4 regions of the Intrasporangium zincisolvens genome follow, and region 4 is predicted to be linked to each of the others. Evidence: riboswitches for the same ligand, from Rfam matches in the RefSeq annotation. Region 4 holds a riboswitch; each other region holds the start of a gene.
What was found. Region 4 has a riboswitch for cyclic di-AMP ahead of RY076_RS01850 (CHAP domain-containing protein). Riboswitches for the same ligand answer to the same signal wherever they lie in the genome.

Region 1 (3,199 bases), on a different contig from region 4:
AGCCGTGCTGAGCGGCGACGACGCGGCGCTCGACCCCGCGGACGCGGTGCTGGCCGCGTGGGCGCGCACGGTGGCGCGGGACGCCAACGCTACGACCCCCGCCGATCTCGAGCCACTGCGTGCGGCCGGGTTCGATGACCGCCAGATCTTCGCCATCACGGTCTTCGTGGCACTGCGCCGGGCCTTCTCGATGGTCAACGCGGCCCTCGGCGCGCAGCCGGACGCCCAGCTGCGCTCGGCGGCCTCGACGCCGGTCGGCGCCGCGGTGTCGTTCGGCCGCCCCAGCGCCGGCGCACCCTCGGCCACGAGCGTCGGGGACTGAACGAGCCCTAGGCCCGGTCACCACCCTGCACGGCCACCCCGCGCAGCAGCGCCAGGTACTCCTCGACCGGGCGAGTCCCGGGCACGGCGGCAAAGCCGTTGGCGAGAACGAACGGCGTCGCCGTGATGCCGAGGTCCCGGGCCTGCTTCTCGTCCGCCCGGACCTCGCCGGAGTAGTGGTCGGACGCAAGGACCGCGGCGACGCGCCGCTCGTCGAGGCCGCACTCGGCGCCGAGCCGCTGGAGCACCTCCGGCTCGTCCAGCGGCAGGCCCTCGCGGAAGTGCGCGGAGAAGAACCGCTCCACGGCCGCCGACTGCAGCGCCGGGCCACCCAGCTCGCGCGCGAGGGCAACGAGGCGGTGCGCGTCGAAGCTGTTGGCCGTGACGGCGGAGTCGAGGTCGAAGACGAGGTCGTCGGCCTCGGCCACCTCGTGGGCGTGCGCGCGTAGAGCCCGCTCGGCCTCGGCCTCCTCGTCGGGCCGGGAGCCGATCCGGTCGGGGACCGGCTCGTTGCGCCGGGCCGGCCACTCGGGGTCCAGCTCGTAGGCGCGCAGCCGCACCGTGACGTCGTGCGGACGCTCGAAGGCGTGGATCGCCGCCTCGATCCGGCGCTTGGCGATCCAGGACCACGGGCAGACGAGGTCGGCCCAGACGTCGAGCTCGATGAGGGTCGTGGACTCTGCAGCAGGCTGGACGGTCATCACCTCATCCAACCACGGCACTGACCTCGGGCGGCCACCCCGAACGACGTCGCGCCCCCACCCTGGTGGGTGGGGGCGCGACGGAGGTACGTGGCGTGGTGCGGCTGCGACTCAGGCGCGGCCGTAGCCCGACGGCGTGGTCCAGATCGAGTGGTAGCCGATCGTCGTGCCGGGACGCTGCGCGTCGATCATGACGCCGGGGCTGACGTAGATGCCCACGTGGTAGGCGGGCGAGCCGAAGAACACGAGGTCGCCGGCGCGCGGGTTGCTGACCGACGTGGTGAACGCCTGCTGCTGCGACGCGGTGCGGGGCAGCGAGACGCCGGCCTGGCGGTAGACGTACTGGACGAAGCCCGAGCAGTCGAAGCCCGACGGGCTCGTGCCGCCGTAGACGTACGGGACGCCGAAGTAGGACTGGGCGATGCCGACGATGCCGGACGCCGTGGGCGCCGGGTCGAGGGACACGCGGGAGGCCGAGCGGGACGCGCGGTCGGCCGCCTGCTGGCGGGCGTCCTCCGCGGCCTTGGCGGCGGCGCGCTCCTTCTCGAGCTTGACGTCCTTGATGACGACCGGCTTGACCGTCGCCTGCTTCGCGGCCGGCTTGGCGTAGCCGATCGAGGAGAGGGCGTTGGTCGCCTTGAGCGTGCCGACCTGGGGACCGACGACCGACGGTGCCGCGGTGCTCGAGCCGTCGGCAGCGCTCGCCGGACCGGCGAACGTGGCGACGAGGCCGCCGGAGGCAGCCACGATCGCGGCACCCTTCACGGCGGGCTGAGCAGACTCCTTGGCGATGAGCTTGAGCTCGGCGATCGCGTTGAACCGCCCGGGGGCGCGGTGGCGCCCGGTAACGTTCTGAGCCACGTTTGACCTCTCGACGCCTACGAGGTGAGCTGTCGGGTTCGGGCGGATTGAGGTACTGCTCGCCCGGCCTTCGCTCGGACCTTGCGGTCCACGGAGGGCTTCACCCCGAGGACGTCCGGAGACGCCCGAAGGTGGTTCCCCCGCTCCTGCCATGCGGATCGTGCAGGGGCCCCGGGTCGATGGCAGGATTAGGCGGTTCGACCCGTGGCACTCGCCCGACGGGGAGAGCGAGCGGGGCTCACGCTACCCAAGATCCTCGCGAGTTGTCATCCCGAGAGCCCGCCGATTTCCACGGATTTTTCACCGGATCATCCGAGGCCGCCCGAAATCCCCACAGTCCCAGCACAATCCGACGGGGAGAAACGGGCATAACGGACAGGCCGGACGCGTCCGTCCAGTGAGCACGCCCGCGGGCGCACCCATGGCCCGGGCCGCCGGCCCGGCAGCGGGACCGGGTCAGGCGGCCTGGCAGAAGACGTGGACGGCCACCTCGTCGGGCAGCGACACGCCCTCACCGGCACCGGGGGCCTCGCTCACGGCGACGACGCGGCCGCCCTCGCGGACGACGCGGACGCGCGCCCCCGGCAGCACACCGGCGGAGGTGAGCAGGGCCAGCGCCTCGGGGTCGACCTGCACCGGCTCGCCGATGCGGCGGATCGTCACGACGGCCGGCTCGGCGCCCGCCGCCGTGGTCAGCGCCGTCAGCCCGGTGAGGAAGCCCGACGCGGCGTCCTCGGACACGCCGAGCTCGTGCAGGCCGGGGATCGGGTTGCCGTACGGAGACTCGAGGCCGCCCTCGATGAGGCCGAGGATCTTGCGCTCGACCTTCTCGGACATGACGTGTTCCCAGCGGCACGCCTCGTCGTGGGCGTACTCCCACTCGAGGCCGATGACGTCGACGAGGAGCCGCTCGGCGAGGCGGTGCTTGCGCATGACGCGCGTGGCGAGGAGCCGGCCGTGGTCGGACAGCTCGAGGTGGCGGTCGCCGGACACCGCGACGAGGCCGTCGCGCTCCATCCGGGCCACGGTCTGCGACACGGTCGGGCCGGAGTGGCCCAGACGCTCCGCGATGCGTGCGCGCAGGGGGACGATGCCCTCCTCCTCGAGCTCGAAGATGGTGCGCAGGTACATCTCGGTGGTGTCGATCAGGTCCGTCACGGTCATACCTTCTCAGAATCAGGACGCCTCGGGCGCCGCCCCTCCCGCCGCTGCTTCCGCCGCCCTTCCCGCGGCTCCTCCCGCGGTGCCGGCGTCGCGCCCCCGCAGGGGACGCGTCGGGTCGTGGCGCGGCACCCAGATGCGCAGCCACCCCGCGC
Region 2 (3,199 bases), on a different contig from region 4:
GTCGTGCCGTGCGGGGTCACCGTGTCGCGCCCGGTGATGAGCCCGCGCGGCCCGTGCACCGACGCCGCCCGGATCGTCGACGTCGTGCGTGCCGCCCCCGGACGCGTCGCCCTGCTGCCACCCGGGCTCGTCGAACCAGCGACGAAGGTGCTCTCGATCGCAGGCCCCGGGCCGTACGGGATGTTCGGCCCGGACCTCTTCGGCGACAAGGCTGCCCGCGCGCTGCGCTACCCCGTCTCGGGCTCCGCGACGACCGGCGCCTCCTCGGCGTCGGGCGCGCTCGACCCGCGCTGGACGGCCTATGACGCCTCGACGGTCTGGACGATGACCAACCTCGGCAGCCTGTGCTCCGACCGCGGGGCCGCGACGCAGGCCGTCGCCCGCGGCCGCGGCTGGGACTGGGTCTTCGAGGGCGGCACCGCGCGGTACGCGCGTCCGGCCGTCGTCGACCCGCCCTACGAGCGGCCTTACCGGACTGTGCAGCCCGTCGACACCGGCAACCGGGGCGCGACACCACGGGTGGTGCGCCAGTCCGACGTCGCGATCGCCGACCACGAGTGCCCGATCGTCGCCGACCGCGACTACACGCCGCAGCTCGGGACGACGACCGTCTTCAGCGTGCCCGAGGCGGTCCTCCCCCGCTGGCGCGACACGCTCGGCCTCGATGTCGTGTACCTCGCTGCGAACCACATGAGCGACAAGGGAGTTCGCGGCATTCGCTCGACGCTCCGGCTCATGGACCAGTACCACATCCCCCGCACCGGGCTCGGGATGGACCTCGACGAGGCGCTGCGCCCGGCCTTCGTCGACGTCGCCGGCCTCCGCGTGGGGTTCGTCGCCGTCAACGACGTCGCCGGCGTCGCCCGCGCCGACCGCACCACGCCCGGAGTCCCCTGGATCACCCGGGCGAACATCGTCGAGGGCGTCAAGCGCGCGAGGGCCGGGGGTGCCCACCTCGTCGTGTGCAACCCGCAGTGGTGGGGCGGCGCCGAGTACCACGACGACCTCTGGCCCCTGCAGCAGAAGCAGGTTCGTTGGTTCGCCCAGGCCGGCTGCGACCACGTCATCGGCTCCGGCACCCACGTCGCCGGGCCACTGCTGCTCGGCAGGCGTGCGGCCGGCGGCGTCGGCGTCGTCCTGTCCAGCCCCGGCAACTACCTGTTCGGCCAGGGCTGGTGGCAGGAGACGCAGGAGGGCATCATCCTCGACCTCTCGTTCCGAGGCACCACGCTCGTCAACGTCCGGATGCGCCCCACGGTGATGATCCGCCAGGCGCGCCCGGCGCTCCTGGACCCGCAGGGCGATGGCCGGTACGTGCTCCAGCGCGTCCTGAAGTACTCGTCGGTCGACTACCGTCGCTGACGCGTCGGTGAGGGGGATGTCGACCGACGAGCGGTCATCAGCGGATGCGGCCTGCCCGCCACTGCGACGTCCAGATCTTCTGGAGCTTGACACGCTGACCCGGCCGCGGCGAGTGCCAGATCTTGCCGTGTCCGGCGTAGATGCCGACGTGGTAGGCCCGGCCGTGGGACATGAAGAAGATGAGATCTCCCGGCCGGACGCTGGACTTGGCGATGCGAATCGTCTTGAGCCGCTGGGCGTTCGCCGTGCGCGGCAGCTGCACGTGCAACCGCTTCTTGTACACGTAGTAGACGAGCCCGGAGCAGTCGAACGACCGTGGCCCGGCGCCGCCCCACCGGTAGGGCTTGCCGCGCTGGGCGGCGGCGATCCGCACCGCGCTCTGGCCACGGGCGATGGAGACCGCGGTCGGGGTGAGGTAGGCGACCGAGACGGTGCGCACCGCGGTGGCGGACCGACCGGTGGCGCCCGTTCCGGGCGCGGCTCCGGTGGCCGGTGTCGTGGCAGCCCCGGCCGCGGAGGGCGGGGCCGTCGTGGAGGCCGGTGGCGCCCCGCCCGTGCCGACGAGGAGGGCGCCGGCGAGCAGGGGCGTGAGGGCGAGCGAGGACAGGGAGATGCGACGTGCAGGGGTGGTGGACATGGGGGATCCCTTCCACGCCTACGAGGTGAGCTGTCGGGTTCGGACGGAAGATGCCCGGCCGCTGCTGCGGCTTCACCCCAAGGGCCGGCTGTGCGGCCCGGAAGTGGGTCCCCCGTTCCTGTCCGCGGTCTTGCCCGACTGCCCCACCGGCGGACAGGATTCGGCGCCCGGCGGGCCGCCCGGGGAAGACCCCGGGCGATGAACTCCAGTCGACGGTGACAGACACTCGGAGCCGGGAGAATGGCAGGTCCCCACCTTGGTCAACAGTTGCCAGCCCAATTCGGTGCGAAGTCGACAGAACGACAGCCCGATTCGTCGCCTTTACGGCGAGTCGGCCTCCGTGCGGGAAACGCCACAGCGGGAAACCCGGTGGACCCGACGCAGGCATCCGTCGCACCATGGACGACGCCTCGCAACGCGGATGCGGGGCCGTCGTGTTGTCGTGTCGTCGTGAGCGGGAGACCCCCGCGGAGAGGTGGGTGGCCGCATGGCCTGCTCAGCGGACCGGTTCCACCGCTGAACCTCTCCCCCATCCACCCGGCCGGCCGGGTCATCCGGTCGTGCCCGCACGCGCACGATGAAGGAACCACCGTGAAACCACTGTCCGAGAACGAGATCCGCGCATCGCTCGTGAACTGCTCGCGCCGGGAGGCGAAGCAGGCTCCGCTGCCGAACCGTTTCGAGTCATTGACCATCGACCACTGGGACGCCCTCGACTACCTGGGTTGGACCGACCGCAGCAACCCGCAGCGGGCCTACGTCGTCGTCCCCGTCGACGACGAACCGATCGGCTTCGTGCTCCGCGCGAGCGACAAGAAGGGCGGCCGCAGCGCCATGTGCGCGTGGTGCGAGGACGTCTTCGCCACGAGCGACGTGTCACTGTTCGTCGCCCGCCGCGCTGGCGCCGCCGGCCGTGACGGCAACAGTCTCGGCACGCTCGTGCACGCCGACTTCAGCTGCTCCACCCACGTGCGGCGCCTGCCCAACGCCCTCGAGGGCGGCCTCGACCCGCACGCCCTCGTCGACCGGCGCGTCGAGGAGCTGCGGACGCGGTCCGCGGCCTTCGCGCGGCGCGTCCGGCACGGCTGACCTCCCAGCCCGCCCGGCATCCGCACGTCGGGGCGTGGCGGGTTGGACGGTCGGGGCGGACGTCCGCTACGGTGGGCCGACGCCCTCGCAGGTGTAGTTCAGTAGCAGAAC
Region 3 (3,199 bases), on a different contig from region 4:
GTCAGGGGGAGGAGCGGTCATGGCGCTGTCCGATGCCGCGGTGCGGGCGCTGCGCCACGCGGACCAGATGATCCGCGAGGCCGAGCGCGGCGACGTGTTCACCGTCTACGACGCCTGCCGCGCCGCGGTGGGTGCACTGGCGCCGGTCGACGACTTCTACGTCGCTCTCGTCCGGGAGCGGGACCGGCGCATCTCCTACCCGTACATGTTCAGCAACGGTGCCTACGAGGAGACCGGCACCCTGACCTACGGCCCCGGCGGCGTGGTCGCCTGGGTGCTGGCCTCGCAGCGGCCCTACCGCCACCGCGACGACGGCGGGGCGCTGCTCAACCGCGGGGTCCGCTTCGGCGACGACGACCTGTCGGCCGATGCCGTCGTCGTGCCGATGCTCGGCGAGGACGGCGTCGTGGGGCTGCTCGGCGCCCTTTCGGACACACCCGACTCCATGGGCGACGAGGTCGTCACCGCCCTCGAGTGGCTGGCCGGGCTCGTCCTGGACCGGGTCCTCGCGGCCCGGCCGGAGCGCCGGCTCAACCTGCCGCTCGTCTACCCCGAGCTCGAGGACTCCGGCCGCGCCGGCGTCCTCATGAGCGTCAACCGGACGGCGACGGCCCTGACCGAGATGGCGGCCGAGATCGAGGAGGTACGGCGTCGGCTGGCCCAGGATCCCTCCGACCCGGCGGTCCAGGACCGTCTCGCGGCCCTGGGGCGCCGGTGCTTCGAGGTGCAGGCCTCCCTCGTGACGCGTCTCGGCCACCAGGCCGGCGACGACCCCGAGGCGGGCGACCGCGCAGCCGCGGCAGCAGACCCCCTCGAGGTGCTGTCGCCGCGCGAGCGGGCCGTCGTCGAGATCGTCACCGGGCCGGACGGCGACCCGGGCAACGCCGGGGTCGCGCGGGCCCTCGGGATCGGCACCGCGACGGTGAAGACCCACATGGCCTCCGTGCTGTCCAAGCTCGGCCTCCAGCACCGCAGCGAGCTGCGCTGGCTCGTCGGGCGGGTCGCGCCTCCGCGCTGACGCATTTCGCCGAAACGCGGACAGGGCTGGCACCCCGACCTACTCTGGTTCGGAACCCGGCCCGGCAGGCCCGCCACGACGCGGAGCCCAGGATCCCGGACCGGGTGACATGACGCCCCGGCACGACGTCGGGGCGGCGCCCCGGTCCGCCGAGTCCTGTCCGCCGGGGGCGCGCCTTCATACCTCACCGGACAGGAACGGGGGACCCACTCGCGTCCGGCCCTGTGCCGGACTTGGGGTGAAGCCGCCATGCGCGGCCGGGCATCTTCCGCCCGAACCCGACAGCTCACCTCGCAGGCGTGGGAAGGGAATTCGCCATGCCCGCCATCGCTCGCACCCCTGCGCGCCAACCTCGCTCCCGCCTGGGCGCCGGCCTGCTGCTCGCGCCGCTGCTGGCCGTCGGCGCACTCGGTGCCGTCGCCGCATCGCCGCCCACGCCGGCCGGCCACCTCGACACGAGTGCCCGCGAAGCCGACACGGCGACCTGGGCCAACGCGTCCGACGCCGCCCAGGACCGCGACCGCGTCGACGTCCGGCTCTCGCTGGCCTCGACGGCGGCCGTGCCGCTCGGGACCCGGGCCGTGCGGGTCGCGGCCGCCCAGAAGGGCAAGCCCTACCGCTGGGGCGCCGCCGGCCCCACGGCCTTCGACTGCTCCGGGCTCGTGCACTACGTCTACGACGCGCGCCTGGCCCAGGACCTGCCGCGGACCGCGAACGCCCAGCGCCTCGACACGACCCGCGTCTCGCGCTCGGGGGTGCGTCCGGGTGACCTCATCTTCTTCATGCGGTCCGGGAAGGCCTACCACGTCGGCATCTACGCGGGCTCGGGCAAGGTGTGGCACGCCCCCAAGCCGGGCAAGCGCGTCGAGCTGGTCCGCATCTGGACGAGCGGCTGGGTCGCCGGACGCGTCCGCTGAGCCCGACGCGTCGGCGGTGGGTCAGTGCCGCCGGCGCGTGCCGCGCGTGCTCGGTCCGGCGGCGTGGATCTCGGCGGCGACGCTGCGCAGGGCGTCCGCGATCGTCGTGAGCACCTCGGTCACCTGGGGGAGCGTCGCCGGGTCGAGGGTGTCGAGGGTGTGCGGCATCCAGTCGCGGACCTGCCCGACCTGTGCCATCCCGGCCTCGGGGATGCGCACCGTGCTGCGACGCCGGTCGACCTGGTCGGGCACCCGCTCGATGAGGCCGCGTCGCTCGAGCCGGTCGACGAGGGTCGTCGTCGAGCTCGTCGTCAGGCCCAGCGCCTGGGCCAGCTCGGTCTGGCCGAGGGAGCCGCGGGCCAGCAGGTAGCTGACGGCGCGGCTCTCGTTGACCGTGAGGTCGAGATGCGCGGCCGCTGCCAGGCGGTAGTGCTCGCCGGCGAGGATCAGCTCGCGCAGGGCGGCGGTGGCCGCGGCGCGGTCCTGCGTGCTGGTCTGCGTACGGGTCGGCGTCATGGAGCCAACCTAGCGAGAGGCGGCTCGATCATCGACCAGGTGGACCGACAAGTGACGTGATGGTCGAACTGCTTGATGATCGCGTGATTTGGCCCTATCGTGGGTCGTGCAGCGCCGGGGGCACCCGGGCCGTGGCCGCGGTCCGCGTCACCCCTGGACGCGAGGTCGAGCAGCGTGCTTCGTGTCCGCGGCGCTGCGGCACGTCACCGGGGGCCCGAGGTGGCGGGCGCCGCCTCCCCTCGCGAGGGCGGCGCCCCACCTCGGGCATCGTCGTGCGCGCCGCGCCGTGCGCGCCTCGCCGTCACCGCGGTCGAGGACCCCCTGCCCCTCCAGTAGTCTGGTCGCCGCTCGTGACGGGGGACGCGAGCGCAGCCCGAGCGCCGGGACCACCCTCCGGCCCGACGACCAGAGGACAAGGACCCGCCAGCGTGGACGCGTCGACGCAGCTGACCCCACCGGTCAGCGTCATCATGCCGCTGCTCAACGAGGAGCGGCACCTGCGCGACGCGGTCGCCATGATCCTGACGCAGGACTACTCAGGCCCCATCGAGGTCGTCCTCGCCCTCGGCCCCTCGACCGACCGCACCGACGAGGTCGCCGACGCGCTCGCCGCCGAGGACCCCCGGGTGCGGCTCGTGCGCAACCCGAGCGGGCGCACCCCCGACGGTCTCAACGCCGCGATCGGCGCGTCGAGCGGTGAGGTCATCGTCCGCGTCGACGGGCACGCCGAGATCCCCGACGACTACGT
Region 4 (3,199 bases):
CGACCGGCTCCCACGTGCCGGCCTCGACGGCGTCGAGGATGCGCTGCCAGATGGCCGGCTGGTGATCCTTGGTCCACGCGTACTGCTGCGCCGACGAGCAGGCGAAGACCAGCTCGGGGTAGTCGGCGGCGAGGGCCGTGACGTTGGCGAAGGTGCGCGCGCACTTGCGCACGGTCTCGCGCACCGGCCACAGCCACGCGGAGTCGATGTGGGCGTGGCCGACCGCGGTGAGGCGCTGGGCGCTCGTCGCGGCCGGCGCCGCGAGGACCTCGGCGAGCGCGGCCCGGGCCGCCACGGCCGTGCCGCGCACGTCGTGGACGTCGAGGACCGCCAGGGCGTCGTCGAGCGCGGCGGTCACCTCGAGGCGTCGGGCGTCGCGCTCGGGCAGCTCGCCGGCGAGGTCGACGAGGACGTCGAGGTCCATGGCGAGGCCGAAGACCTCCGGCTCGAACACGGCGACGTCGATGCGGCCGAGGACGTAGCGCGGGTCGTCGCCGGCCGTCGCGAGGTCGCCGAGCCCGGTGGGCCGGAAGCCGTGCTCCATGACGGCCGGGTTGCCGGCGGCCTCGAGGTGCAGGTGGATCGGCTCGCCGCCGGCGGCGTCGGGGCTGACGCGGTACCAGCGGTTCATCGGGTGGATGCCCTTGAGCGGCGTGCCGGCGGCGTCGTGGAGCAGGCCCTCGGCCTGGAAGCCGGGCCCCTCGCCGCGGAACCCGAGGTCGACGACCACCTCGACGCACTGCCCGGCGAACGCGTCGGGCACTGCCCCGGTGATCTCGAACCACCACGTCGACCACGGCTCACCCCAGGGCGTGCCCGGCCCGACCGGCTCGTGCGGCGCCGCCAGCGCCTCGGCGACCGGCACCGGCTCGCCCGGCGCGTGCCAGGCCGACACCGCGAGGGGCGTCCGGTCGCGGTGTACCGCAGGAAGGACGTGCTCGGCGAGCACACGGCGGGAGCGGGCGAGCACGTGCGAGCTGTCGTCGAACACGCGTCGACCCTAGCCAGACGAGGGCTGCCGCGAGCCGTTCCCGCACGACACACCCGCGACGCCGGCTTTTACCGGACGTCATGACCCCGTGAAGGCAGAATGGCCACACCCCAGTGTGACCTGCGTCACAATCAGGCCACGGTAAAGGCCAGGTAAAGGCCGCCCATGCACTCATTCAAGGACGAATCCGACGCGCCCCCGTTACCTCGGCGTGACATTGCCCGGTTGAGTCGTCTACAGTTCCGGGAGTCCGGCCCCCCTGGCCGGGCGCGTACGAGGTGGACCGCCTAGTCCTGTCACCGCCTTGAACGTGAGATCAGACCTTGTGACAGGAGCGGAGGAACCACACGTTTCTCCGGGCGTCCGGCACCACGACTCCGGACGTCCTTGGGGTGAAGTACCCATCCGGGCCGAGCACGACACACGGCACGGGAGGGAGCCGGGCACCTTTCCGCCCGAACCCGACAGCTAACTTCGTAGGCGCGGAGAGGTACATGACTGAGATCATCCGCGGGCGCCACCGTGCGCCAGGACGCCACAATCCCCTCAACGAACTCAAGCTTCTCGCCCGTGAGTCGGCTCAGCCGGCCATGAAGGGCGCCGCCATCGTCGCGGCCACCGGCGGCATCCTCGCCACCTTCGCGGGTCCGGCCAGCGCCGACGAGGCCAAGGCCGCCAACGGTGCCGTCACCGCTCTCGGCTCCCCCGCCGTCGTCGGCCCGGCCGCCACGCGAGCCGCAGCCCCCTCGACGGCCCTGTCGAAGATCGGCTTCCAGCCGCAGGTGCAGCAGGCCGTCGCGCAGCGCACCGCCAAGGCCAAGCCGGCCGTCATCGAGGACGTCGTCGTCGAGAAGGCCCGCCAGGCCGCCGTCGACCGCAAGGCCGCTGCCGAGCGGGCCTCCCGCGAGGCCTCGCGTCAGTCCCTGCTGAGCAGCACCGTCTCGGTCAAGTCGAACAGCAACGGCTCGGTCCCGAGCGCGTCGTCGGGCATGCGCTCGTCGCACAACTGGGCCACCGCTGGCCAGTGCACGTGGGGCGCCCTCAACAAGTGGTACCAGTCCGAGGGCTACTACCCCGGCGGCTGGACCGGCAACGCCATGGAGTGGGCCTCGGGCGCCGCTTCCGCCGGCTACACCGTCAGCGGCACGCCGCGCACCCGCTCGATCGTCGTCATGCAGCCCGGCGTCAACGGCTCGGGCAGCGTCGGGCACGTCGCCTGGGTCACGGCCGTCAACGGCGACCAGGTCACCATCATCGAGATGAACGCGATGGCCGGCCCGTACAACTACAACACCCGCACCGTCACCGACAAGGCGGGGATGAAGTACATCTACGCGCCGTGACCTGACCGGTGCGCCCGCGAGAGAGGGCGGGGACGACTTCGTGTCGTCCCCGCCCTCTCTGCATGTCCGAGGCCGCCACCCGGGCGGTCCGGCCTGGTCTGCAGGCCGATGGGCTCAGCGCGGCTCGGGCGGCGGTTCGGGGCCGACGTGCGGCTCGCCGAGGAACCGCTGCACCCAGGCGACGTCGTGCCACGCACCGTTCTTCCAGCCGACCCTGCGGTAGGTACCGACCGGCTCGAACCCGAAGGACGCGTGGAGCCGGTTGCTCGCCTCGTTCGGCTGGGCGATGCCGGCCGCCGCCATCCGGTAGCCGCGCTCGGTGAGCCGCTCGATCAGTGCCGTGTAGAGGGCCCGGCCGGCACCGGTCCTGTGGCTCGCGGGGTCGAGGTACACCGACACCTCGCAGGACCAGCGGTAGGCCGGACGGGCCTTGAACGGCCCGCCGTAGGCGTAGCCGACGACCTCGCCGCCGTCCTCGAGGACGAGCCAGGCGTGCGTCGCGACGGCGGCCTCGATCCGGGCCGCCACCTCTGCCTCGGCCGGCGGCTCGAGCTCGAAGGTGACGGCCGTGTCGAGGACGTAGGGCCGGTAGATGCGCGCACAGTCGGCGGCGTCGGCGGCCGTGGCGTCACGCACGACCCGGGAGGCGCGCCCCGGATGGGGTGGGTGCGGCGGGTTCTCGGTCGGCATGTCGCGATGCTAGGGCGCGCCGCCCGGCCGCTCGTCATCCGGCTGGCCCTCGCCCGGCCGGCCCTCACCCGACTGTCCCCCGCGCAGCCGCTCGCCGGCCCGCGGCTCGCGGGCCTCCTCCTCGCCTGCACGTGTCTCGTCGGGCTGCGGCTCCTCCGACAACCAGCGCCGCCGG

Region 1: linked by a shared signal. The riboswitch ahead of RY076_RS11880 (C40 family peptidase) and the one ahead of RY076_RS01850 (CHAP domain-containing protein) in region 4 are both predicted to bind cyclic di-AMP.
Region 2: linked by a shared signal. The riboswitch ahead of RY076_RS09115 (C40 family peptidase) and the one ahead of RY076_RS01850 (CHAP domain-containing protein) in region 4 are both predicted to bind cyclic di-AMP.
Region 3: linked by a shared signal. The riboswitch ahead of RY076_RS14630 (C40 family peptidase) and the one ahead of RY076_RS01850 (CHAP domain-containing protein) in region 4 are both predicted to bind cyclic di-AMP.

What each region holds. Positions count from the first base shown of each region.
Region 1 covers NZ_JAWIIL010000003.1:733,889-737,087, reverse strand. Annotated here, with positions in the region: gene RY076_RS11890 (carboxymuconolactone decarboxylase family protein) at 1-322, shown strand, start outside; gene RY076_RS11885 (DsbA family oxidoreductase) at 330-1,022, opposite strand; gene RY076_RS11880 (C40 family peptidase) at 1,134-1,883, opposite strand; cyclic di-AMP (ydaO/yuaA leader) riboswitch at 1,886-2,088, opposite strand; gene RY076_RS11875 (metal-dependent transcriptional regulator) at 2,340-3,041, opposite strand; gene RY076_RS11870 (MFS transporter) at 3,060-3,199, opposite strand, start outside.
Region 2 covers NZ_JAWIIL010000003.1:127,857-131,055, reverse strand. Annotated here, with positions in the region: gene RY076_RS09120 (CapA family protein) at 1-1,362, shown strand, start outside; gene RY076_RS09115 (C40 family peptidase) at 1,400-1,999, opposite strand; cyclic di-AMP (ydaO/yuaA leader) riboswitch at 2,003-2,139, opposite strand; gene RY076_RS09110 (FBP domain-containing protein) at 2,591-3,088, shown strand; tRNA gene RY076_RS09105 (tRNA-Gly) at 3,176-3,199, shown strand, end outside.
Region 3 covers NZ_JAWIIL010000005.1:70,950-74,148, forward strand. Annotated here, with positions in the region: gene RY076_RS14625 (LuxR C-terminal-related transcriptional regulator) at 20-1,018, shown strand; cyclic di-AMP (ydaO/yuaA leader) riboswitch at 1,194-1,332, shown strand; gene RY076_RS14630 (C40 family peptidase) at 1,336-1,935, shown strand; gene RY076_RS14635 (MarR family winged helix-turn-helix transcriptional regulator) at 1,957-2,451, opposite strand; gene RY076_RS14640 (glycosyltransferase family 2 protein) at 2,880-3,199, shown strand, end outside.
Region 4 covers NZ_JAWIIL010000001.1:403,889-407,087, reverse strand. Annotated here, with positions in the region: gene RY076_RS01855 (alpha-mannosidase) at 1-991, opposite strand, end outside; cyclic di-AMP (ydaO/yuaA leader) riboswitch at 1,282-1,486, shown strand; gene RY076_RS01850 (CHAP domain-containing protein) at 1,582-2,334, shown strand; gene RY076_RS01845 (GNAT family N-acetyltransferase) at 2,449-3,024, opposite strand; gene RY076_RS01840 (potassium channel family protein) at 3,034-3,199, opposite strand, start outside.